DNA from 4 places in the Azospirillum sp. VT-I1 genome. Region 4 is predicted to be linked to each of the others. Evidence: riboswitches for the same ligand, from Rfam matches in the RefSeq annotation. Region 4 holds a riboswitch; each other region holds the start of a gene.
What was found. Region 4 has a riboswitch for thiamine pyrophosphate ahead of AB8P05_RS20545 (ABC transporter substrate-binding protein). Riboswitches for the same ligand answer to the same signal wherever they lie in the genome.
Positions count from the first base shown of each region.

Region 1: another riboswitch for thiamine pyrophosphate. It lies ahead of AB8P05_RS17020 (LuxE/PaaK family acyltransferase); the one in region 4 lies ahead of AB8P05_RS20545 (ABC transporter substrate-binding protein).
Region 2: another riboswitch for thiamine pyrophosphate. It lies ahead of thiC (phosphomethylpyrimidine synthase ThiC); the one in region 4 lies ahead of AB8P05_RS20545 (ABC transporter substrate-binding protein).
Region 3: another riboswitch for thiamine pyrophosphate. It lies ahead of AB8P05_RS01870 (ABC transporter ATP-binding protein); the one in region 4 lies ahead of AB8P05_RS20545 (ABC transporter substrate-binding protein).

Region 1 covers NZ_CP168802.1:668,270-674,007, forward strand. Annotated here, with positions in the region: gene AB8P05_RS17005 (hypothetical protein) at 217-759, opposite strand; gene AB8P05_RS17010 (SDR family oxidoreductase) at 930-1,673, opposite strand; gene AB8P05_RS17015 (AraC family transcriptional regulator) at 1,772-2,716, shown strand; TPP riboswitch at 2,834-2,966, shown strand; gene AB8P05_RS17020 (LuxE/PaaK family acyltransferase) at 3,079-4,182, shown strand; gene AB8P05_RS17025 (acyl-CoA reductase) at 4,197-5,672, shown strand; gene AB8P05_RS17030 (ABC transporter ATP-binding protein) at 5,662-5,738, shown strand, end outside.
Region 2 covers NZ_CP168800.1:2,416,266-2,422,003, forward strand. Annotated here, with positions in the region: gene AB8P05_RS11615 (cation:proton antiporter domain-containing protein) at 1-1,196, shown strand, start outside; gene argB (acetylglutamate kinase) at 1,279-2,178, shown strand; gene AB8P05_RS11625 (hypothetical protein) at 2,198-2,485, shown strand; gene AB8P05_RS11630 (magnesium transporter CorA family protein) at 2,527-3,510, shown strand; TPP riboswitch at 3,591-3,723, shown strand; gene thiC (phosphomethylpyrimidine synthase ThiC) at 3,857-5,581, shown strand.
Region 3 covers NZ_CP168800.1:389,180-394,917, reverse strand. Annotated here, with positions in the region: gene AB8P05_RS01895 (hypothetical protein) at 1-589, shown strand, start outside; gene AB8P05_RS01890 (hypothetical protein) at 561-1,349, shown strand; gene AB8P05_RS01885 (hypothetical protein) at 1,421-1,978, opposite strand; gene AB8P05_RS01880 (hypothetical protein) at 1,975-2,610, opposite strand; gene AB8P05_RS01875 (acetoin utilization protein AcuC) at 2,760-3,989, opposite strand; TPP riboswitch at 4,013-4,120, shown strand; gene AB8P05_RS01870 (ABC transporter ATP-binding protein) at 4,206-4,922, shown strand; gene AB8P05_RS01865 (ABC transporter permease) at 4,919-5,686, shown strand; gene AB8P05_RS01860 (ABC transporter substrate-binding protein) at 5,703-5,738, shown strand, end outside.
Region 4 covers NZ_CP168803.1:421,945-427,682, forward strand. Annotated here, with positions in the region: gene AB8P05_RS20530 (ABC transporter permease) at 1-478, opposite strand, end outside; gene AB8P05_RS20535 ((2Fe-2S) ferredoxin domain-containing protein) at 664-996, shown strand; gene AB8P05_RS20540 (DMT family transporter) at 1,268-2,182, shown strand; TPP riboswitch at 2,216-2,330, shown strand; gene AB8P05_RS20545 (ABC transporter substrate-binding protein) at 2,403-3,539, shown strand; gene AB8P05_RS20550 (branched-chain amino acid ABC transporter permease) at 3,544-4,416, shown strand; gene AB8P05_RS20555 (branched-chain amino acid ABC transporter ATP-binding protein/permease) at 4,553-5,738, shown strand, end outside.

The DNA of each region.
Region 1 (5,738 bases), on a different replicon from region 4:
TGGGGGTGAGGCTTCGGGCTTCCGTGTTCCGGTGCCCTTGCCCGGCGTTCCTGAAGAGAGCCTAGCGGGGTGCCGGGAGCGCTTCTGTGAGGCGCCCCACAGGTGCCGGCGCTTTTTCCCGAAGGCGCCCGGCCGGAGCGCGTGGACAAAGAAAAGCTCCGGCCGGAAGCCGGCCGGAGCGAGGTCAGGGGAGGAAGCCGGGAGGAGGGGAGGCGGTCAGCGCTGCTTGACGAGGGCGCTCTGTCCCGCCCAGTTGCCGGTTCCGGCGGACAGGTTCTGCATGGAGCTGTGGTTGAAGGGACCGACCAGCCCGCCCGAGCGCTGGAGAACGGTGCCGTGCTGCAGGGCGGTGTTGCCGATGCCGGCCGCCGTGTTGCCGATATTGGCGACCGAGCCGCCGCTCAACAGGCCGCCGCTCTTCTGCATCACCGTCGCCCTCTGGCCGGCGAGGTTGCCGATGCCCGCGGCGGTGTTGCCGACCGTCGCCATCGACCCGCCGCTGAACACGCCGCCGCTCCGCTGCTTCACGAAGGCGTCCTGGTTGGCGGTGTTGCCGATGCCGGCGGCGAGGTTGGAGACGGTGGCGACGTTCGGACCGGCGAAGGGACCCTTGGACTTCTGCATGACCAGCGCGCTCTGGTTGGCGGTGTTGCCGATCCCGGCCGCGGTGTTGGAGATGTCGGAGATGTTCTGGGCCATCGCCGGGGCGGCGAACAGGGCGAGCGAAGCGAAGCCGGTCAGCAGGGAGGTGCGGATCATGATCTGGTCTCCTGTCTCGGGGCCGCGGGATGCGGCGTGTTGCCGATGGACAGACCCTACCCAAGCCCCGGATTCCGGGATGTGAGCCGCTCCACACTCTTCCTGCTTTTGTCCATCGCGGCCCTCCGGCCTGCGCGCCCTGGCCGTGCGGATGGACGACGCCGGCCCGGTCACCGGGATGATGCGAGCGCCACCGCATCGGCACCGGCTGCAAGGCGCATCGGGCAGGACGGATCGTTCGCCGCGCGCCAGACCGCCTCCGCCACATCAGAGGCATGGGTGACCGGGCCGGGCTGCTGCCAGGCGGCGAAAACGCTTTCGGCCAGCGGTGCATAGGCTTCCGGAATGCCGCCCTGCATGCGGGCCCGTGCACTGGCGCTGAAGGACGTGTCCGGCGCCCGGCCCGGAAGCACGAGATGCGTCCGTATGTTGAACGGCTCCAGTTCCAGGGCCAGGGACTCCGTGAAGGCGTTCACCGCCGCTTTGCTTGCCGTGTAGACCGAGAGCAGATGCAGCGGCTTCAGGGTCACGCTGGAGGTGACATTGACGATGACGCCCGACCTCCGCGCCCTGAACTGGGGCAGCATGGCCTGTGTCATCGCCATGGTGCCGAAGGTGTTCGTGGCGAAAATCCCGCGCACGGCATCCATCGTCACCCCTTCCAGGGCGCTCAGCAATCCGATGCCGGCGTTGTTGACCAGCACGTCGACCGGGCCCGCCTCCTCCACCGCCTGCCGGATGCCGTCCGCATCGGTGACGTCGAGGCGGAGGATGCGCAGACGCTCCGAGTTGGGAAGGATATCCCCGGTCGGGGTGCGCATGGTGGCGATCACCGTCCAGTCGCGGTCGAGAAAATGGCGGGCGGTTTCCAGGCCGAAGCCGGATGAACAGCCGGTGATGAGAATGGTCTTCATGGGATGGCTCCTGTCGCTGAATGCGAAGCGGAGGATAGAGCGCGGTGCCTGGACGATCTACAATCAGAAATCCGGAATTCGTTTGCAGGAGTCCGAAAGTGATCGACCCCTTGGCGCAGGTGGTCGGCCTGCTTCGGCCGAGCGCCTCATTCTCAAAGCTCACCCGCGGGGCCGGGTCCTGGCGGGTCCGGCGCACGGAGGCCCGACGCCCGTTCTACTGCGTGGTTCTCGACGGCTCGTGCCGCTTGAGTGTCGGCAACGACGATCCCATCCTCCTTGAGACGGACGACTTCGTGCTGATCCCGGCGGCCTGCGAGTTCACGGTGTCGAGCATCGAACCGATGCCTCCGGGAGCGGCCGACACCGTTCCGGTCGAAGTGCGGCCGGGAGAATTCCTGCTCGGCAGTGCCGATCGCCCGCCGGAGGTGCGCAATCTTGTCGGCTACTGCGCATTCGGTTCGCCCGATGCGTCCCTGCTGGTGTCGCTGCTTCCGCAACTGGTTCATGTCCGTGGAGAGAAGCGGCTGAGCACACTGGTGCAGTTGGTGAACGAGGAGTCACGTGCGCAGCGGCCGGCGCGCGACGTCATCCTGGCGCGCCTGCTTGAGGTTCTGCTGATCGAGGCGCTGCGCTCCACGATGCTGTCCGCCGGGTCGCCGGGTCTGCTGCGCGGGCTGGGTGACGACCGCCTTGCGGTGGCCCTGCGGCATATCCACGGGCACCCGGCCTTGCCCTGGACGGTCGCGCAGTTGGCGAAGGAAGCCGCGCTGTCGCGATCCACCTTCTTCGAGCGGTTCCGGCAGGCGGTGGGCGTCGCGCCGATGGAATACCTGCTCCAATGGCGGATGGCGCTGGCGAAGGATATGCTCCGCCGGCGGGATGGCGGCATCGCCGACATCGCGGAGCGTGTCGGTTACAGTTCCGCCAGCACATTCAGCGTCGCCTTCGCCCGCCATGTCGGGGTTCCGCCGACTGTGTATGCACGCCTGCAGGAGGAGGAAACGGCGATCTCCGAACCTGCGAGGACCGGCACGGCGGCGTGACGCCGCCGCCATGCCCGCTGTGCGCGGCGGTGTGTCGTGGAACAGCCGCCCTTTCCGCCCTCCGCAAAGCCGGCATCCCCGTCGTTGACAGACGGCGCGATGGTCTTCTAGGCTCCGTCCCGTTCCCAGGGGAGCCTCGTCAAGGAGGCTGAGACACCCGCCGGCCCGGTCCTTCACGTCCGGGCGACGCGGCAACCCTTCGAACCTGATCCGGGTCATGCCGGCGTAGGGATGCGGGACGAGAAGGCCTTCGCGGCCGACGCGCTGATCCATACCCCACAGGCTTGTCCCGGATTCGTTTGCTGCTCCATCGGTCGGTGCCGCTTGGAGAAAACGGGGCGGGGAGTGTGGCCGTGAGCGCGATCTACGACAGCGTGATCTACGACAAGGTCCTGGCCTTCATGGAGGCCGACATCGGAAGCGGGGCCGCGGCCGACGACGCATTCAACGCCCTGGCGCTGGCGGTCTTCGCCCACCAGTTCGAGCACAACCAGCCTTACCGCCGCTTCGCCATGCAGCGCGGCCGGACGCCGCGCGGGGTGAAGAGCTGGCGCGACGTCCCGGCGGTGCCGATCAACGCCTTCAAGGACCTGACGCTCAGCTGCCGCCCGGCGGAGGAGTCCGCCCGCATCTTCATGACCAGCGGCACGACCAAGGGCGGCATCCGCGGCCAGATCCACCACACGACCCTGGCGGTCTACGACCGGTCCATGCTGCTCAACTTCCGCCGTCGCTTCATGCAGGGTGCAGGGGCGGGCGCGGAGCGGATGGCGATGGGCATCCTGTTCCCAACCGAGACGGCAATGCCGAACTCCTCGCTCGCCCATTATCTGGAGCTGGCGCGGGCGGAATGCGGTACGCCGGACAGCCGCCATTGGATCGGGGAAGCGGGCATCGACACCGCCGGGCTCTATGACCGGCTGTCCGCCGCCGAACGCTCAGGGGAGCCCTTCGCCTTGTTGGGCGCCAGCTACGGCTTCGTGCATCTGATGGACGCGATGGCGCGCGACGGCCGCCGCTTTGCTCTGCCGGAGGGGAGCCGCATCCTCGACACCGGCGGCTTCAAGGGCCAGTCGCGGGAACTGGAGCCGGACGAGTTCTATGGGCAGCTTGCAGCCTTCTTCGGCGTGCCGCGCGAGCGCTGCATCAACATGTACGGCATGACGGAGCTGAGCACCCAGTTCTACGACGACGGCAATGCTGTCTGCCCGTCGCTGAAATCCGGCCCGCATTGGATCCGAAGCCGCGTCGTCGATCCCTTGTCCGGGCGCGATGTTCCCGCCGGCAGCATGGGCGTGCTGGTGCACCATGACCTGGCCCACGTCAACTCCGTCGCCGCCATCCTGACCGAGGACGCCGGCATCCTGGAGGAGGGCGGCTTCCGCCTGCTGGGCCGTGTCGCCGGGGCGCAGGCCAAGGGCTGCTCGCTGGCGGTGGAGGATTTCCTCGCCGCTGCGCGCGGTTGAGGGGGAGCGCGGCCTTGGCCTTCGGCGACGATCCGTCCCGCCTGGAACTGGCCGGACATCTGCCCGGCCTGCCGCCGGATGCGGTGGAGCGGCGCGTGCTGACCTTCGGGTCGGGCGATGCGGCGCTGCGCGTGGCGGTGCCGGTGCTGGATTCCGGGCAGGTGGAGCAGGTTGCGGCGACGGTCCGGGCGGCGGCGCGCGGCTATCTGAAGACGCTGCCAACGGCGCACATCGTCGCGGTGATCGACGCGGCGATCCAACGGCTTCTCGACCGCGAGGACCCGTGGCGCCGCCGGGCTGAGCGGCTGCTGCCCATCGTCACCGGCTATGACGCAGAGATGGTCAGGCTGGGGCTGACCGGCTATCTGAAGACCTTCCGCGCCCATGAGTTGCGCCGCTTCCTGGCAGAGGATTTCGCCAACCCGCAGGTGCTGGACGAGTTCCAGCCGGCGCCCAAGGGCGGCTTCACCCGCGCCTTCGGCCCCGACCTGCTGCTGCATGTCTGGGCGGGCAATGTGCCGGGGCTGCCCTTGTGGAGCCTGATCTCCGGCCTGCTGGTCAAGTCCGGCACGGTCGGCAAGCTGCCCAGTGCCGAGCCGCTGTTCGCGGGCTGGTTCGCGCAGCTGCTGGCGGAGATCGACCCCAGGCTGGGCGAGTGTCTGGCCGTGGTGTGGTGGAAGGGCGGCGACGCGACGGCGGAGCGGGCATGGCTGGCCCAGGCCGACATGGTGGTCGCCTATGGCGGCACCGCGGCGCTGGCGGCGATCCGCGACCGGGTGCCAGTGACCACCCGCTTCCTGCCCTACGGCCACAAGATCAGCTTCGCGCTGGTGTCGCGCGCCGCGCTGGATCCGCGGCGGGCGGGGGAGACGGCGCGGCTGGCCGCCCACGACATCGCCCGCTACGACCAGCAGGGCTGCTATTCGCCGCAGACCCTGTTCGTCGAGCGCGGCGGCCGGCTGTCGCCGCAGGATTTCGCCGCCATGCTCGCCCAGGAACTCGCGGTGCAAGCGCGCAAGCACCCGCGCCGCGCCCTGTCGATGGCGGAGGCCGGGGAGGTCGCCGGCTGGCGCGACGGGCAGGCGATGCGCGGCCTGGACGATCCCGGCCATATGCTGCTGTCCGATCCGGCGGGCGGCTGGTGCGTGTCCTGCACCGACGCGCCGGACGGGCTGGCGCCGACCGCGCTGAACCGGACGATTTCCGTGGTCGCGGTGGACGATCTGGCGGAGGTGGCGGGCCGCGTCGCCGCGCACCGTGCCGTGCTGCAGACCGCCGGCATCGCGGCACAGCCGGAGGAGCTGTTCCGGCTCGCCGGACCGCTGGGAGCGGCGGGGGTGACGCGGCTTTGTGCCTTGGGCGGCATGACCGCGCCGGAGGCGGGCTGGCACCATGATGGCCGGTTTAACCTGCTGGATCTGGTTACGGTGACGGAGATCGAACGGTCTGCGGAAGCGCTGGCGGAGGGGTTGGCCCGCTATGCCGACTGACCCGCCGGCCTTCCTGAGCTTCGAGGGCGTACGCTTCGATTACGGCGGTGCGGCCATCGTCGACGG
Region 2 (5,738 bases), on a different replicon from region 4:
GGCGCCACATCGCCCCGATGGTGGTGATCCAGATCCTGTTCGGCGTGGCGCTGGGACCATCGCTGCTCGGCCGGTTGGTGCCGGACCTGTGGGGCGTGCTGTTCGCGCCCGCGGCCCTGGCGCCGCTGTCTGGCCTCGCGCTGATGGCCGTCGTCTTCTTCGCCTTCCTGACCGGGCTGCATCTCGACCCCGCCGATTTCCGCGGGCGGGGCGGGGCCTTCGCCACGGTGGCGCTGTCCAGCATGGTGGTGCCGACGCTGCTGGGCGGGGCGCTGGGCTGGTGGCTGGCCGGCGCCTTTCCCGAGATGACTGGAACGCACGCCACGCCGGGCCTGTTCGCCGCCGGTTTCGGCATCTGCGTCGGCGTCACCGCTCTGCCGGTGCTGGGCGCCATCCTGCGCGAGATGGGGTTGCTGGGCGATCGGGTCGGACGGCTGGCGCTGGGCTATGCCGCGGTGAACGATGCGCTGCTGTGGCTTCTGATCACCGCCGTGCTGGCCTGGGCGTCGGCGGAAGGAGGCGGCTGGGCGGTCGCCAGGGTCGGGCTGCTGGGCTTCGCCTATGTCGGGGTGACCGTGCTGGTCGTCCGCCCGCTGCTGGACCGCCTGCTTGAGCGGGTGGCGCCCGACGGGCGGATGGGCGACACCGCGGTGGTGGTGACCTGTGCCGCGCTGCTGTCGTCGGCCGCTGTGACCGAGCTGATCGGGCTGCATTACATCCTGGGCGCCTTCGTCGCCGGCACCGCCATGCCGCGTCGCTACGCCGCCGCGATCCTCGACCGGCTGGAGCATTTCTCCACCCTGATCCTGCTGCCCTTCTTCTTCACGCTGACCGGGCTGAAGGTGACCCTGACGCTGGACGATGCGGCGCAGTGGACGGTCTTCGGGCTTGCCACCCTGGTGACGCTCGTCGGCAAGATGGTCGGCACGACCTTGCCGGCGCGCCTGACCGGGGAGAGCTGGCCGGACGCGCTGCGGCTGGGCACGCTGATGCCCTGCAAGGGGCTGATGGAGGTGATCGTTCTGACCGTCCTGCTGGAGGCGGGGGTGCTGTCCGGCGCCTGCTTCTCGGCGATGGTGCTGATGGCGGTGGCGGTGACCGCGCTGACCCAGCCGATGACCCGGCTGGCCGGATGGTGGCGCCCGGCCGGCGCCGCATCGGCCGCAGCCGCGGGCGGGCGGAACGGGGGCATGTGACCGTTAAATTGCCCCCTAGGCAACCGGCCGGCCTTTCCGTTAAAGAAACCCGACCGTTCACCCCGACAAAGGGCATCCTCCCGTGCAGACTCCCACCCGTGACGAGTGGCTCGCCAAGGCCCGTACCCTGTCCGAAGCGCTGCCCTACATGCGCCGTTATGCCGGGAGCACCTTCGTCATCAAGTACGGCGGCCACGCCATGGGCGACGCCAGCCTGGCGGAGCTGTTCGCGCGCGACATCGTCCTGCTGAAGCAGGTCGGCATCAATCCGGTGGTCGTCCATGGCGGCGGTCCGCAGATCGGCCAGATGCTGGAGCGTCTGAAGATCAAGTCCAGCTTCATCGACGGCCTGCGCGTCACCGACAAGGAGACGGTCGAGGTGGTCGAGATGGTGCTGGCCGGCTCCATCAACAAGCAGATCGTCGCCGCCATCAACGGCGCCGGCGGCCGTGCCGTCGGCCTGTCGGGCAAGGACAGCAACCTGATCACCGCCCGCCGTCTGGAGCGTGTGCAGCGCGACCCCGACAGCAACATCGAGAAGGTGCTGGACCTGGGCTTCGTCGGCGAGCCGTACAAGGTCAACCCGCAGATCCTGCATGCGCTGGCCCAGTCGGACATCATCCCGGTCATCGCGCCGGTCGGCTTCGACGTGAATGGCGATACCTACAACATCAACGCCGACACGGCGGCCGGCGCGGTCGCGGCGGCGGTGAAGGCGGCGCGCTTTTTCCTGCTGACCGACGTCGCCGGCGTCCTCGACAAGGACAAGAAGCTGATCGAGAAGATGTCGCTGGAGGATGCCCACAAGGCCATCGCCGACGGCACCGCGTCCGGCGGCATGATCCCGAAGATCGAAACCTGCATCAGCGCGGTGGAGCAGGGCGTCGACGCCGCTGTTATCCTGGATGGCCGCGTGCCGCACGCGCTGCTGCTGGAGATCTTCACCGAGGGCGGCGCCGGCACCCTGATCGGCAAGGCCTGACGCAACAACGGGGGGACCGATGTCCGACCTGCGCAAGGATCTGCTCCGCCAGATGAAGGCCATCCGAGACCGGATGGACCCGAAGCTGGTGGAGCGTGCCAAGCTGGCGGCCTTGGGCAAGGTCCCCTACGACAGCGACGCGGCGAAGGAGGCGGTCGGCCATTTCCTGGACGCCAAGCGGGATGGCGGCGCCTTCCGCCGCAAGCTGGAACAGGCGCTGAAGGCGGAAGGCGGGACGCTGGACCTCGACACCGAAGGGAAGGCACCATCGCCGGTTAAGCCGCGGCGTGGCGGGCGGATGACCTAGGCGCTCCAGGAGCCGCCTCGAACCACGCAAGGAGCATTGCCTTGCTGCATGTCTTCGTCAATGACGGCGGTCTGCTGCGCTGGGCCAGGGAAGCCGCGGAGGGGGCGGAGCCGCTGCCCGAGGCGACCGTCTGGCTCGACCTGATCAACCCGACCGCCGAGGAACTGGCGCGGGCCGAGGCGCTGATCGGCGCCAGCCTGCCGACCCGCGAGCAGATGGCGGAGATCGAGGAATCGAGTCGCCTGCGCATCGCCGGTGGCGCCCTGACCATGACCGTCACCGCCCTGGTCTGGGCCGACACCGACGAACCGCGCATCGCCACCGTCAGCTTCGTGCTGGCCGGGCGCCGGCTGGTCACCATCCACGACATCGATCCCCAGCCGTTGCTGGCCTTCCGGCGCCGCGCCACCCATGGGCAGGTGCCGGCCTCCCGCGGGGAGCTGGTTCTGGCGGCGCTGGTCGACGGGATGGTCGACCGCACCTCCGCCGTGCTGCGGCGGACCGGGGTGGAATTGGACGTGCTGAACCGCCGCCACTTCCGTGGACGCAAGCTGCGCTCGCGCGGCGAAACGCTGGACGACGCCCAGACGCTGAAGCGCATCGGCCATGCCGGCCACCTGATCGGCAAGGCCCGCATCAGCCTGGCCAGCCTGTCCCGCATGACGGCGTTCCTGGCGCGCGGCGACGGCTGGAACTCCGGCAAGGCGACACGGCGCTGGGCCAAGACGACGCTGCAGGATCTGCGCGGGCTGGACCAGTATGCCCGCTTCCTGGCCGGCAAGGTCGCGCTGGCGCTGGACACCGCACTGGGCCAGATCAACGTGGAGCAGAACGAGATCGTCAAGATCGTGTCGGTCCTGACCGTCCTCTTGTTCCCGCCGACCCTGGTCGCCAGCATCGGCGGCATGAATTTCCACGAGATGCCGGGGACCGACTCGCCCTTCGGCTATCCCAGTGCCCTGGGCCTGATGCTGCTGTCGGCGCTGCTGCCGATGATCTATGTCCGTCTGAAGCGCTGGCTGTAGCGCCGCATCCACACAATGAGGTGGGCGGATCGTCCGCTGTTCTTTCCTTTTGACAGGGGCGGCCCGTCCCGGCAGGATGGGCGCCATTCCAGGGGGTCCCGACAGGGGGCTGAGATACCAACGGCCGGACGGCGCTAAGCGCAGCCGGCAGCGTGGTGACCCTTCGAACCTGATCCGGGTCATACCGGCGAAGGGAGGGACCTCGTGACGGGCCGATTCTCGCCCCGTCCGGCCGTATCGGCCCCCGCCGTGCCGGGGACTCATGCAGGGATACGGCCCGCACGAAGACACCGCACCTCCGTCCGCAGTCCCGGGTTTGTCCGCCCAACTCCGACGGAGAAACCCAATGCCCAAGGACTTCAACGAGACCGCCATCCGCATTTCGACCGGCCCGCTGCCGTCGTCGCGGAAAACCCATGTGCCGGGCACGCGCTATCCCGACCTGCGCGTCGCCATGCGCGAAATCGCCCTGTCCGGCGGCGAGCCGCCGCTGACCGTCTATGATGCCTCCGGACCCTACACCGACGAGACGGTGACCATCGACGTGCGCGCCGGGCTGGCCAAGCACCGCCGCGACTGGATCCTGGCCCGTGGCGACGTGGAGACGACAGAAAGCGGCGTGCTGCGCGCCAAGGGCGGCGGGACCGTCACGCAGATGGCGTATGCCCGCGCCGGCATCGTCACCGCGGAGATGGAATACATCGCCGTCCGCGAGAATCTCGGCCGTGCCGCGGCGCTGCCCGCTGCCCGCGACGGTGAGGATTTCGGCGCCGACATCCCCGACTTCATCACGCCGGAGTTCGTTCGCGACGAGGTGGCGCGCGGGCGGGCGATCATCCCGTCCAACGTCAACCACCCCGAGTCGGAGCCGATGATCATCGGCCGCAACTTCCTGACCAAGATCAACGCCAACATCGGCAACTCCGCCGTGACCTCCTCCATCGAGGAGGAGGTGGAGAAGATGGTCTGGGCGATCCGCTGGGGGGCCGACACGGTGATGGACCTGTCCACCGGCGCCGACATCCACCAGACCCGCGAATGGATCCTGCGCAACTCCCCGGTGCCCATCGGCACGGTGCCGATCTATCAGGCTTTGGAGAAGGTGAAGGGCAGGGCCGAGGATCTGACCTGGGAGCTGTTCCGCGACACGCTGATCGAACAGGCGGAGCAGGGCGTCGATTACTTCACCATCCATGCCGGGCTGCGGCTGGCCCACATCCCGCTGACCGCGAAGCGGGTGACCGGCATCGTCTCCCGCGGCGGCTCGATCATCGCCAAATGGTGTCTGGCCCATCACCGCGAGAACTTCCTCTACGACCATTTCGCCGACATCGTCGAGATCTGCCGCGCCTATGACGTGGCGCTGTCGATGGGTGATGGTCTGCGGCCGGGCAGCCAGGCCGACGCCAACGACGCCGCCCAGTTCGCCGAACTGGAGACGCTGGGCGAACTGACGAAGATTGCCTGGGCGCGCGACGTGCAGGTGATGATCGAGGGGCCGGGCCATGTGCCGATGCACAAGATCAAGCACAATGTCGAGAAGCAGCTGGCGCTGTGCGGCGAAGCGCCCTTCTACACGCTGGGGCCGCTGGTGACCGACATCGCGCCGGGCTACGACCACATCACCAGCGCCATCGGTGCGGCGATGATCGGCTGGTTCGGCACGGCGATGCTCTGCTACGTCACGCCGAAGGAGCATCTGGGCCTGCCCGACCGCGACGACGTGAAGGCCGGCGTCATCGCCTACAAGATCGCCGCCCATGCCGCCGACCTCGCGAAGGGCCACCCGGCGGCCCGGCTGCGCGACGACGCCATGTCGCGTGCCCGCTTCTCCTTCCGCTGGCGCGACCAGTTCGCCCTGTCGCTCGACCCCGACACGGCGATGGCCTACCACGACGAGACCCTGCCGGCCGAAGGGGCCAAGACCGCGCATTTCTGTTCGATGTGCGGGCCGAAATTCTGTTCGATGAAGATCACGCAGGAGATCCGCGACGCCGCGGAGTCCGGCATGGCCGAGATGTCGCAGAAGTTCCGCGAGTCGGGCGGGGAGATTTACCAGCCGGCGGGGTGAGTGAGGGGTTGGCAGTGATGCCCCCTCCCTAACCCTCCCCGCTTCGCGGGAGAGGGAACTCCGCCGCTTCGCGATCAAGTCACGCCGACAAGCTTCCTGCCCCCTCTCCCGCGAAGCTCTCGCACCAACCTGTGGTTTGTGCTGACGCGGCAGGCGG
Region 3 (5,738 bases), on a different replicon from region 4:
CCTGGTCGGGAACGAGGGGCGCGGCGAAGCGGCCGGCGACCATGGCGGCGCCGCCGCGGCCATGCCGGCCGAAACGCTGGCCGCCGTCCATGAGGCCGCCCTGTCGGCCGGGCTGAAGGACGGCGACGACGAAGAGAGAGGCGATACCGCCGCCCCCGCTCCTGTCCCGCCGTCGGCGGAGGCGCCCGTGTCCGATCCGCAACCGGCCGACTCCGTTTCCGGACCGGACGCCGAAGAGCCCGCCTCCGAAGAGCCCGCCTCCCCTGCCCCGAGCCTGCTGGCTCCCGCGGCGAAGCAGGCCGGCGACGAACCGGCAGAGGCAACTCCGGTAACCGCTGCGGCGGAGATGCCGACTCCGGAAGCCCCCGGAAGCTGCGGCGGATGCCGCAGGGACGGAGGCGGAGGAGGAAGAGGCCCCGCCCCCCGAACCGATACCGGAGCCGGTCCCGTGGCCGGCTCCCCACCCGACGTCCACGGCGGCCGCGCAGAACACCGGCTCCTTGATGTCCCCCCCGATGCTTCACGACGACTCAACAAACGTAGACTGGAAAGGCGATCGCATGCTGGGCACGATCTTCGTCCTCAATGACCGCGGCGGCGTCGGCAAGACGCTGCTGTCCCATCACCTGATGGCGACCGCCATGCTGGAAGGCCTGCAGCTGAAGGTCGTCGAGTACGAGGTGAACGAGCGTCTCGCCCGCCTGTTCGGCCCGGACGTGGTCGAACACCGCCGCATCACCCAGGATTTCATGAACATGATGGGGTCGGGCGACGGCTTCTACGAGTTCTGGGACCTGATCGGGCCGGAGCTGCAGCGCGGCGGCCGCCTGTATGATTTCGGCGGCAACATCTCGCAGTGGTTCTTCAACTGGGCCGAGGTGTCGGGCTTCGACTATTACGTCGGCGACGGCGAGCGGCTGACCTTCATGGTGCCGGTGACCGTCGACCTCGCCTCGCTGTCCACCGGCATGACCACGCTGGAGCGTGTGGCGACCATCGCGCCGAAGGCCAAGCGCGTCCTGGTGGAGAACGGCTTCTCCGGCCCCTTCTCGCAGCTGGAGGACAGCCAGTACGCCCGCCGCAAGGCCGAGATGGTGGAGCGCGAGGGGCTGCAGGTCATCTCCATGTCGCCCTGCACCGCCCCGGCCTGGGCACGCCTGACCGGCCACCGGCTGGATCAGGTGGCGACCATGACCCGCGAGGATCTGGTGAAGCTGGGCATGACCCCGCCCGTCGCCTCCCGCTCGCTCATCATCATCCATGAATGGCTGCGCAACATGCGCCAGGCGCTGTCGCCCTACCTGCACGACGCCTTCCGCCAAACCCCGGCGACCGCCAAGGCGCGCTGAGCTTCCGGCCCGGCCGGCCAGCCCTTCGAAGCCCTTCTTCCCCTGCGGAAGAAGGGCTTTTCTCTTGCCGGTCAGGCCGCCGCGTTGCGGGCGGCGTTTGCGCTGTAGAGGTCTTCCTTCACCGCCGCCACCGACTTCACCTGATAGCCGGGGCGGGCGCTGAAGCGCCGGCTGGCGCGTTCGGCCGCCTCGCGTTCCGACTCCGCCCAAACCAGGTAATCGCGCCCGCGCGCCCATTCGACGGCCAGCGGGTGGGCGGCGTCGATCTCGCCGATCTGCTGGTTCACCACGGTGACCAGCCATTCCTTGTCGCCGGGGTTGCGGCGGTCGGTCAGGATCAGGATTTGCGGGCGGCGGCGGCTCTGCACCTCGGTCAGGCGTTGCTGCACCTCGACCTGCTTCTTGCGCAGTTCCACCATGTCGCGGACCAGTTCCTCGATCTCGCCGTGGAGGTTCTCCTCCTCCCGGTGCAGGCGATGGATGGTCGCATCCAGCTTGTCCAGCGTGCCGCGGACACCGCGGACGCGCTGCCGGGTCTGCGACACCCGCTGCTCCACCGACAGCAGCACGTTGCCGAGCCATGCGCCGATGGCGACGATGCCCAGGACGATGATGAAGTTGATCATCATGTCGCGGCACCGGACGTGACGGCGGACGCCTTGGCCCGCGCCGTCGCCGGGGGCTGGGGCACGCCGCCCTTCGCACCCCCGCCCTTCGCCCCGCCGCTCCGCACGTCGCCGCGCATGAACGACTTCTGGAAGCCCAGCTTGAAGGGAAAGGCGACGTCGACCATCTGCTTCGCCTCGTCGAAGCTGGAGGCCCACACTTCCGCCACGTTGGCGCAGCGCCAGATCTGGTTGACCGGACCGCGCTCGCCGGCAGCCCTTGCGGCGGCAGATGCCTTCTCCTGCGTGACGGTCGCGACGAACTTCATCAGGCCGGCCTGGGGATCGCCGACCTCATGCACGAACAGCGGCGGCTGTTCCGCCAGTTCCCTGATCTGCTTTTCCGCCTTGCGGATGTCGCTTTCCAGCCTTGCGCGCTCGGACGACTGGCTGTTGCGGCGCTGGACCAGATGGTTGACGCGGTTCTGCAGCTCGTGCGCCTCGGCATGCAGCACATAGACGCGGTTCTCGATCTGCTCCAGCCCGCTGCTCTTTTCCAGAATGTTCGGCAGGAAATCCTTCAGCATCATGGCGACCGGAACGGCGGCCAGCATGATGATGACGATGGCGATCAGGAACAGCGTCGTGTTCGACATCCGCCCGCCCGTTCTCCTCCCGAAACCCGCAGTGCCCGACCGGCCGGAATCGGAGGGATCGGCACAAATGCGGAGTTTCAAGGATCAACGAACAATCCAACCCCGTCAACGAATCGTCGCGGCTTCGTTCGATATTCGTCAGAAATGAGTCAGGATACCGCCATTTCCGCCACCCGCTTCACCGCATCGCGCACCGGCCCCGGCCGGCGTTCGTCCGCCAAAGTCGTGAACCAGTGCTCCGGCGGGTTGCGGCCGGCGGCGCGGTTCCAGGTGATGGCGCGCAGCACCCCCTCCGCCTCCGCCGTCGGCGGCACGGCGGGGTCGATCCCGTTCATCACCGCCCAGATCCCGGTCCAGCAACGCCCGACCGACCAGGGGTTATAGCCGCCGCCGCCGACCACCAGCACCCGCGGTGCCAGCGGCAGCAGGGCGGCCACCGCTTCCCACAGCGCATGGTTGGACAGCTCCAGCCGGCTCAAGGGATCCTCGGCCAGGGCGTCGGCGCCGGTCTGGATCACCATCGCCTGCGGACGGAAGGCACGGGCCAGCGGCAGCACTGCCGCCTCCATCACATGCTCCATCTCGCTGTCATTGAAGCCCGGCGGGACCGGCAGGTTGCGGGCCAAGCCGCCGGCGCGGTCCTCCGCCTTACCGGTATAGGGCCAGCGCCCGTCCTCGTGGATGGAGATGGTCAGCACCCGGTCGTCGTCGGCGAACGCCTCCTCCACCCCGTCGCCATGGTGGGCGTCGAGATCGACATAGAGAACCCGCTCCAGCCCATGGTCGAGCAGTTCGAGGATGCCCAGCACCGGCGCGTTGAAATAGCAGAAGCCGCTGGCCCGGTCGCGGCGCGCATGGTGGGTGCCGGCGGCCGGCGCATACACGAGGCCGGCCGGCCGGTCGCCCAGAATCCGCGCCGCCTGCAGGGCCGACCCGCTGCTGTGGGCCGGCCGCCGGTACATCTCGGCAAAGACGGGGTTCTCCAGCTTGCCCAGATTGTGGCGGGCCGCCGTCGCCTCGTCCACCCGCTGCTCCGCCTCCGCCCGCTTCAGCGCGGCGATGTAGTCCGCGGTGTGGAAACGCGCCAGTTCGCGTTCGCTCGCCACATGGGTGTCGAGATAGACCTCGTCGGGCAGCCACCCCATGGCGCGGCTGAGGTCGATGACGGTCGAAACGCGCGGGATCGCCAGCGGATGCTTCGGGCCATAGGTCGAGCCGCGATAGATCTCGCCGCCGATGAACAGAGGGGTGCGGAGAGGCGTGGTCAGGGGATGATCTCCATCGGTCCCGCCAGAAACTAGGCGGAGCCGCGCGCCGGTCAAGCGCCGCCCCGCCGCTTCCACGCTCCGCAAGCCGCCACCGGCAATGCTTGCGGTCACGGATCGTCCGCGCTTATAGTCGCGGCCTTCACTGGGGGAGCCGATGGGCGGCTGAGAGGTCCCGTTGCGGGACGACCCCTGGAACCTGATCCGGTTCATGCCGGCGTAGGGATCAGTGATGGCTGCCTGCAAGCGCACCCTATCCGCCATACCGCCATGCTCGCGCCCAGGCTTGCGACCAGTCTCGCTTAAGGCCCGGCGATGACGCCGCTTTCGGTGACCGTCTCGCGTGCGCGGCTGACCTTCGGCGGCACGCTGCTGTTTTCCGACCTGACGCTGGAGCTGCCGCCGGGGCGGACCACCTGCCTGCTGGGGCCGAGCGGCGTCGGCAAGACCACGCTGCTGCGCATCCTCGCCGGGCTGGCGGAGCCGGAGCCGCCGACCACCGTCACCACCGGCGACGGGCTGCCGCTCGCCGGCCGCATCGCCTACATGGCGCAGCAGGACCTGCTGCTGCCCTGGCTGACCGTTCTGGACAATGTCCTGCTGGGCGACCGGCTGCGCCACCGCCGACCCGATGCCGCGCGGGTGGAGCGCGCCAGAGCGCTGCTCGGCCGCGTTGGGCTGGCGGGACGGGAGCGCGACCGCCCGGCCGCCCTGTCCGGCGGACAGCGGCAGCGGGTGGCGCTGGCCCGCACGCTGATGGAGGACAAGCCGCTGGTCCTGATGGACGAGCCCTTCTCCGCGCTCGATGCCATCACCCGCCTGAGGCTGCAGGAGACGGCGGCGGAGACGCTGGCCGGCCGCACCGTCCTGATGGTCACCCACGACCCGCTGGAGGCCCTGCGCATCGGCGACCGCCTGCATGTGATGACCGGCCGCCCCGCGATCATGGGGCCGGCGCTGGAGCCGTCCGGCCCGGTGCCGCGCCGGGTGGACGACCCCGGATTGCTGGCGCTGCAGGCGGAGCTGTTGCGGAGGCTGGCGGAATGAGGGCGCTGCTGCGCGCCTTGGTGACGCTCGCGGTGCTGGTCGCCGGCTGGCAGGCGCTGGTCTGGGCCACCGGCCTGCCGCGCTACCTGCTGCCCGGTCCGCTGGCCGTGGCGGACGCGATGCGGCGGCAGGCGCCGCTGCTGTGGAGCCATGGACTGACGACGCTGACCGAGATTCTGATCGGGCTGGTGGCCGGCGTGGCCCTGGGCGGCGTCAGCGCGCTGCTGCTGGCGCGGTTCCGCACGGCGCGGCGCTGGCTGATGCCGCTGCTGCTGGTCAGCCAGGCGATTCCGGTCTTCGCGCTGGCGCCGCTGCTGGTGCTTTGGCTGGGCTACGGCATGGCGTCCAAGATCGCCATGGCGGTGCTGGTCATCTATTTCCCGGTGACGACGGCGCTGTTCGACGGTCTGCGCCGCACCGATCCCGGCTGGCTCGACCTTGCCCGCACCATGGGCGCCTCGCCCGCCGCCATCCTGTGGCGCATCCGCCTGCCCGCCGCCCTGCCCGCCTTCTGGTCGGGCGTTCGGGTGGCCGCAGCTGTCGCGCCCATCGGTGCGGTGATCGGCGAGTGGGTGGGGTCGTCCTCCGGCCTCGGCTACCTGATGCTGCACGCCAACGCCCGCATGCAGATCGACCTTCTGTTCGCCGCCGTGCTGGTGCTGGGGCTGTTCGCGGTGACGCTCTATGCCGCCGTCGATGCGCTGGCCCGCCGCGCCCTGCCCTGGCAACCCGATACGCAACCGGCCGAAGACGCCAATCCTTGAAGGGGAGAGAGATCCGATGAAGCACCTGTTCGCCGCCGGCCTGATGGCGGCC
Region 4 (5,738 bases):
TGAAGTTGAACATGATCGTCGTGATGACGATGTGGCTGCCGCGCTTGGCCTGCAGCCAGGCCGGGATGAAGGCCCAGGCGGCGCCGAACAGGGCCGAGGCCAGGATCGCCAGCAGCGCCACCACCGGCCAGGGCCAGCCGGTCAGCGCCAGCGCCACCAGCCCGGCGCCGAGCCCGCCCAGATAGGCCTGCCCCTCACCGCCGATGTTGAACAGCCCGCAATGGAAGGCGATGGCCACCGCCAGCCCGGTGAAGATGTAGCTGGTGGTGTAGTAGAGGGTGTAGCCGATGGCCTCCGGATATCCCAGAGCCTCCGTCACCAGCAGCGACAGCACGTCCACCGGATTCTCGCCGATCACCAGGATCACCAGCCCCGACAGCACGAAGGCCGCGACGAGGTTGAGAACCGGCAGCAGCGCATACCCGACCCAGCCCGGCACGGCGCCCGGCTGACCCTTCCCCGACCCGCTCAGCAGCACCGGCGTCTCCTGGATTGCCCCTGCCGGGGATTCTTAACCGGCAACCCCGCCGCTGACCAAGCATTTCCTGAGGTGGGAAAGCCAGCGGGTGCCTGGACTTGGAAGCGTCATAAAAGTCTTGCCGCAGCGCAGCATTCTGGCATGCTTCTTATCCATATGAAAATTATGGTTATGGAGCATGCCCGATGCCGCTCGACCTGCCGCCGACCTTCCGCCACCACGTCTTCTGCTGCGCCCAGCAGCGCCCGCCCGGCCACCCGCGCGGCAGCTGCGCCGCCAAGGGCGCCCATCCGCTGTGGCAGCGGCTGGACCAGAAAATCCAGGGCAAGGGCCTGACGGATGTCGGGATGGCGCTGACGGGCTGCCTCGGCTTCTGTTCCGCCGGGCCGCTGATGGTGGTGTATCCGGAGGGCATCTGGTACCGGCCGGAAACGCCGGAGGACATCGACGAGATCGTGGAGTCGCATCTGGTCGGGGACACGCCGGTGGAGCGGCTGGTGATGGTGCTGACGCGGTGAGGGGTGGGGGAGTGCTGACGGCGATGCCCCCTCCCTAACCCTCCCCGCTGACGCGGGAGAGGGGACTGCCGCTGCTTCGGCATTGAAACCGCTCTAGACAAGCGTCCTGCCCCCTCTCCCGCGGAACGCGGGGAGGGATGGGGAGGGGGCATCCATCGCCTGAACCCCGCCAAACCCCACGCCTACCAGACCTGCGGTTGCGGCATTGGGACGCGGGCGGATTTGCCCATATTGTGGGCAACCTCCGCCATTGCCCGTCCGAACCGATCCCATGACCGACGCCGAGACCGCCGACCTGCTGCCTGCCGAGGCCGATTCGGTCCCCTATGCCGTGGGCTGCTTCCTGGGCGCGATCCTGCTGTTCGCGGCGATGGACACGCTCATCAAGTTCCTGACCGCCGACTACCCGGTGCCGCAGCTGATGTTCGTGCGCTCGCTGGTCGCCCTCCTGCTGGTGGGCGGCTACACCCTGTGGCGGGGCGGCGGGATCGCGGCGATGCGGACGCGACGGCCCTGGGGGCATGTCTGGCGGGCCTTCGCCGGGCTGATCTCCATGGGATGCTTCTTCTATGCGTTCCGCGAGTTGCCGTTGGCCGACGTCTATGTGCTGAGCTTCGCCGGGCCGCTGTTCATCACCGCGCTGTCCGCCCCGCTGCTGGGGGAACCCGTCGGCTGGCGCCGCTGGGTGGCGGTGGTGGTCGGCTTCGGCGGCGTGGTGGTGATGGCGCAGCCGTCCACCGGTGCGCCGCTGGTGCCGGTTCTGGTCGGGCTGTGCGCCGCCCTGTTCTATGCGCTGGCCGCCTTGGCCGTGCGCGGTCTGTCGCGGACGGAGACCAGCGCATCCATCGTGCTCTATCTGCTGTTGACGACGACGGTGGTCAGCGGGGCGCTGACGATCCCCGTCTGGACGGCGCCGACCGCCTATGCGCTGGGACTGATGGCGCTGGTCGGCGCGATCGGCGCCGGGGCGCAGGTGCTGCTGACCCAGGCCTTCCGCCGCGCGCCGCCGGCGGTGGTGGCACCCTTCGAATATACCAGCATGGTCTGGGCCAGCCTGTTCGGCTGGATGGTGTTCGGCGACCTGCCGACCGCACCGGTGCTGCTTGGCGCCATGGTCATCATCGGCAGCGGGCTCTACATCCTGCATCGTGAAACCGTGGTGGCGCGCCGCCGGCTGGGTTCTTGACAGGACGGGCCCGGCGGCGACACTCTCGCCGCCTGTTCACGGCTGGGGTGCCCGTGCGGATGCCGGATCGGCGGATGCGCGGGCTGAGACAACACCCATCGAACCTGATCCGGGTCATGCCGGCGAAGGGAGCCGACCGGAACCCGACGGATCGCCTGCAAAACGCCCCGTCTCCTCCGCGTCGCCCCGGTTGCCGGCGCGTGTTGAGGAGTTTTCGGTCATGCGGCGCGCGCTTCCCCTCCTGATCGGCCTGCTGGCCGCATCCTCCTGCCTGTCGTCCGCCGTCCGCGCCGACGACACGCTGTCCTTCCCGGTGCTGGTGCCGCTGACCGGCTTCCTGTCGCTGGAGGGCACCAGCCAGCGGAACGGTGCCGTCCTGGCGCTGAAGCAGACGCCGGCCGGCGTCGCCATCGCGTCGGAGGTCGTCGATACCGGCACCTCGCCCGAGGCGGCGGTGACGGCGCTGGAGCGCGCGGCCGGCCGCGGCACGGTCGGCGCGGTCGCCGCCAGCATGCTCGGCACCCAGATGCTGGCGATGCTGCCCTTGGCGCAGGAACTGAAGCTGCCGCTGGTCACCGTGTCGGGCACCGCGTCGATCACCGAGCAGGGCAACCCCTGGGTCTTCCGCTTCTTCCCCGGCGACGCCGTGACCAAGGCCGCCCACGCCCGCTATGTGGTGGAGGAGTTGGGCAAGCGTCAGCCCGCCGTCATCTACCAGACCACCGCCTATGGGCAGAGCGGCAAGACGCATCTCGACGCCGCCTTCAAGGCGCTGGGCGTCACGCCCGTCTTCGAGGAGGGGGTGGATCCCGCAGCCAAGGATCTGCTGCCGGTGCTGACCAAGGCGCTGGCCGCCAAGCCCGACGTGCTGGTGCTGCACCTGCATTCCGGCCCGACGGCGCTGCTGCTGCGGCAGGCGGCCTCCAGCGGGGTGGCGGTGCCCATCGTCGCCGGTTCCGCCATGCATCAGCCGAGCACTGCGGCCCTGCTGGAGCCGGCGGAGCTGAAGGGCGTCTGTGCCGAGACCGCGGCCTCGCCCATTTCCGGCGACACGCCGGAGGTGAAGGCCTTCACCGACGCCTACCGCGCCGCCTTCGGCAAGGAGCCGGACGCCTTCGCGCTCGGCCAGTATGACGGCATGACCATGGTGCTGGAAGCGGTGAAGGCCGGCGCCCGGACACCGGACGCCATCGCCAAGGCGCTGTCGGCGGAGAGCTTCAAGGGCCTCGCCATGACCTACAAGTCCGACGGCAAGGGCAACATGGCCCATTCCGCCGTCATCGTCTGCTATGACGGGACCAGCCGCGTGCCGGTGCTGGCGAAGCGGTACGACGACCCCGCGCTTGCGGCGAAGTGAGCGGATGGCGGCGCTTCAACTGCTGGTCAACGGGGTGGCGCTGGGCGCGGCCTATGCCTTGGTGGCGCTGGGCTTCGTGCTGGTGCTGAACGCCACCTCGGCGGTGAATTTCGCCCAGGGCGATCTGGTGATGGCCGGCGGGCTGCTGGCGGTGGCGCTGGCGCCGCTGATCCCGTTGCCGGGCATCGCCCTGCTGCCGGTGGTTCTGGCGCTGATGGCGGGGCTTGGGCTGCTGCTGGCGCTGGCGGCCTATCTTCCCTTGCGGCGGCGGCCGCCGGTGTCGGTCTTCATCAGCACCATCGCCATCGGCATCATCCTGCAGAACGGTGCGGCCATCCTGTTCGGGCCGGAACCGCGCGCCGCACCGCCGCTGTTCGGCGACGCCATTCTCTACATCGGCGGGCTGGCGGTTCCGGAGCAGTCGCTCGCCATCGTCGGGGTGGCGGCGCTGCTGATCGGGGCGCAGCAATGGGTGTTCGCCCGTACCCAGTTGGGCCGGCGGCTGCGCGCCACCGCGCAGGATCCGGAGATGGCGCGGGCCTGCGGCGTGCCGGTCACCGCGATGATCCTGGTGACCTTCGCCATCGGCGCCGCCTGCGCCGGGGCGGCGGGGCTGCTGCTGGCCAACCGCTATTTCGTGACGCCGACCGCGGGCGGGGATCTGATTTTGAAGGCCTACATCGCGGTGACCATCGGGGGCTGGGGCTCCGTGCCGGGGGCGGTGGTGGGAGCGCTGCTGATCGCGCTGTTCGAGGTGGGGGTGTCGTCGGTGCTGTCCTACCCGGTGGCATTGGGCGCGCTGTACCTGACGCTGCTGGCGATCCTGGTGCTGCGGCCGCAGGGGCTGTTCGGCGAAGCGGTGCGGCGCCGTGGTTGACCCGCTTTCCCCGGTGAAGATTCCCTCTCCCCCCGGGGAGAGGGTCAGGGTGAGGGGACGCGCGGCGACGGGCGTTCGGCCGGCGGAACCCCCTCACCCCAACCCTCTCCCCGGGGGGAGAGGGGGCTATGTCGGGGTGGAGAATGTCGCGCTGTTTGCCGGCGCCCTCGCTCTATTCGTCTACGCGCTCGTCTTCGCCTCTCCCTACGGCCTGCGCGTCCTGACCGTCGCCGGTGTCTATGCGCTGGCGACATTCGGGTTCCAGATCGTCTTCGGGCTCGGCGGCGCCTTGTCGCTCGCGCAGGGCGCCTTCTTCGGCGTCGGCGCCTATGTGACGGGCATCCTCGGCAGCCGTTATGGCCTCGGATTCGAAGCAACCTTCCCGCTGTCGATGCTGGTGCCGCTCCTGCTGGCGCTGCCGGTCGGGCTGGCGGTGCTGCGGCTGGAATCGCATTATTTCGCGCTGGCGACGCTGGGCATCGCGCAGGTCCTCCATCTGCTGGCGGTCAACCTGCCGGAGCTGACCGGCGGGTCCAACGGGCTGGGAGGGGTGCCGGGGGTGGTGCTGTTCGGCTGGGCGGTGCCGCGCGGCTTGCCGATGGCGGGGCTGGTCTGGGGGCTGGTGGCGCTGGGCGGTCTGGTCGGGTGGTGGCTGGCGCGCGGGCGGCTCGGGCGGTCGCTGACCATGCTCCGCGACGATCCGCTGGCGGCGGGGACGCTGGGGCTCGACGTCGGCCGGCTGCGGCTGGCCGCTTTCGGCATCAGCGCCCTGTTCGCCGGAGCGGCCGGGGCGCTGGCCGTCCACACCCAGCGCGTCGTCTCGCCGGAGGTGCTGGAGTTCCCGGTCATGGTCTCCATCCTCACCATTGCCATCGTCGGCGGGCGGGGGCGGATGGCCGGCGCGGTGCTGGGTGCCGTGCTGCTGCTGCATCTGCCGGAATGGTTCCGCTTCCTGGAGCGCGGCTATCTGGTCGTCTATGGCGCGGCGTTGCTGCTGACCGTGCTGCTGGCGCCCGACGGGCTGACCGGCCTGCTCGGCCGCGCCGCCGGCCGCCTGTTCGGCCGTCCCGCCCGTGCCCTGCCGGAAGCGCGCGAGCCGCCGCCGTCCGTTTCCGTGGACGGGCTGACGGTGGAGGGGCTGGCCAAGTCCTTCGGCGGCGTGCGGGCGGTGGACGGCGTGTCGCTGGAACTGCGGCCGGGGAGCATCACCGGGCTGATCGGCCCCAACGGGTCGGGCAAGACCACGGTCATCAACCTGCTGTCCGGGCTGGAGCGGCCGGATGCTGGGCGGGTGCGGCTGGGCGGGTGCGACGTCACCGCCG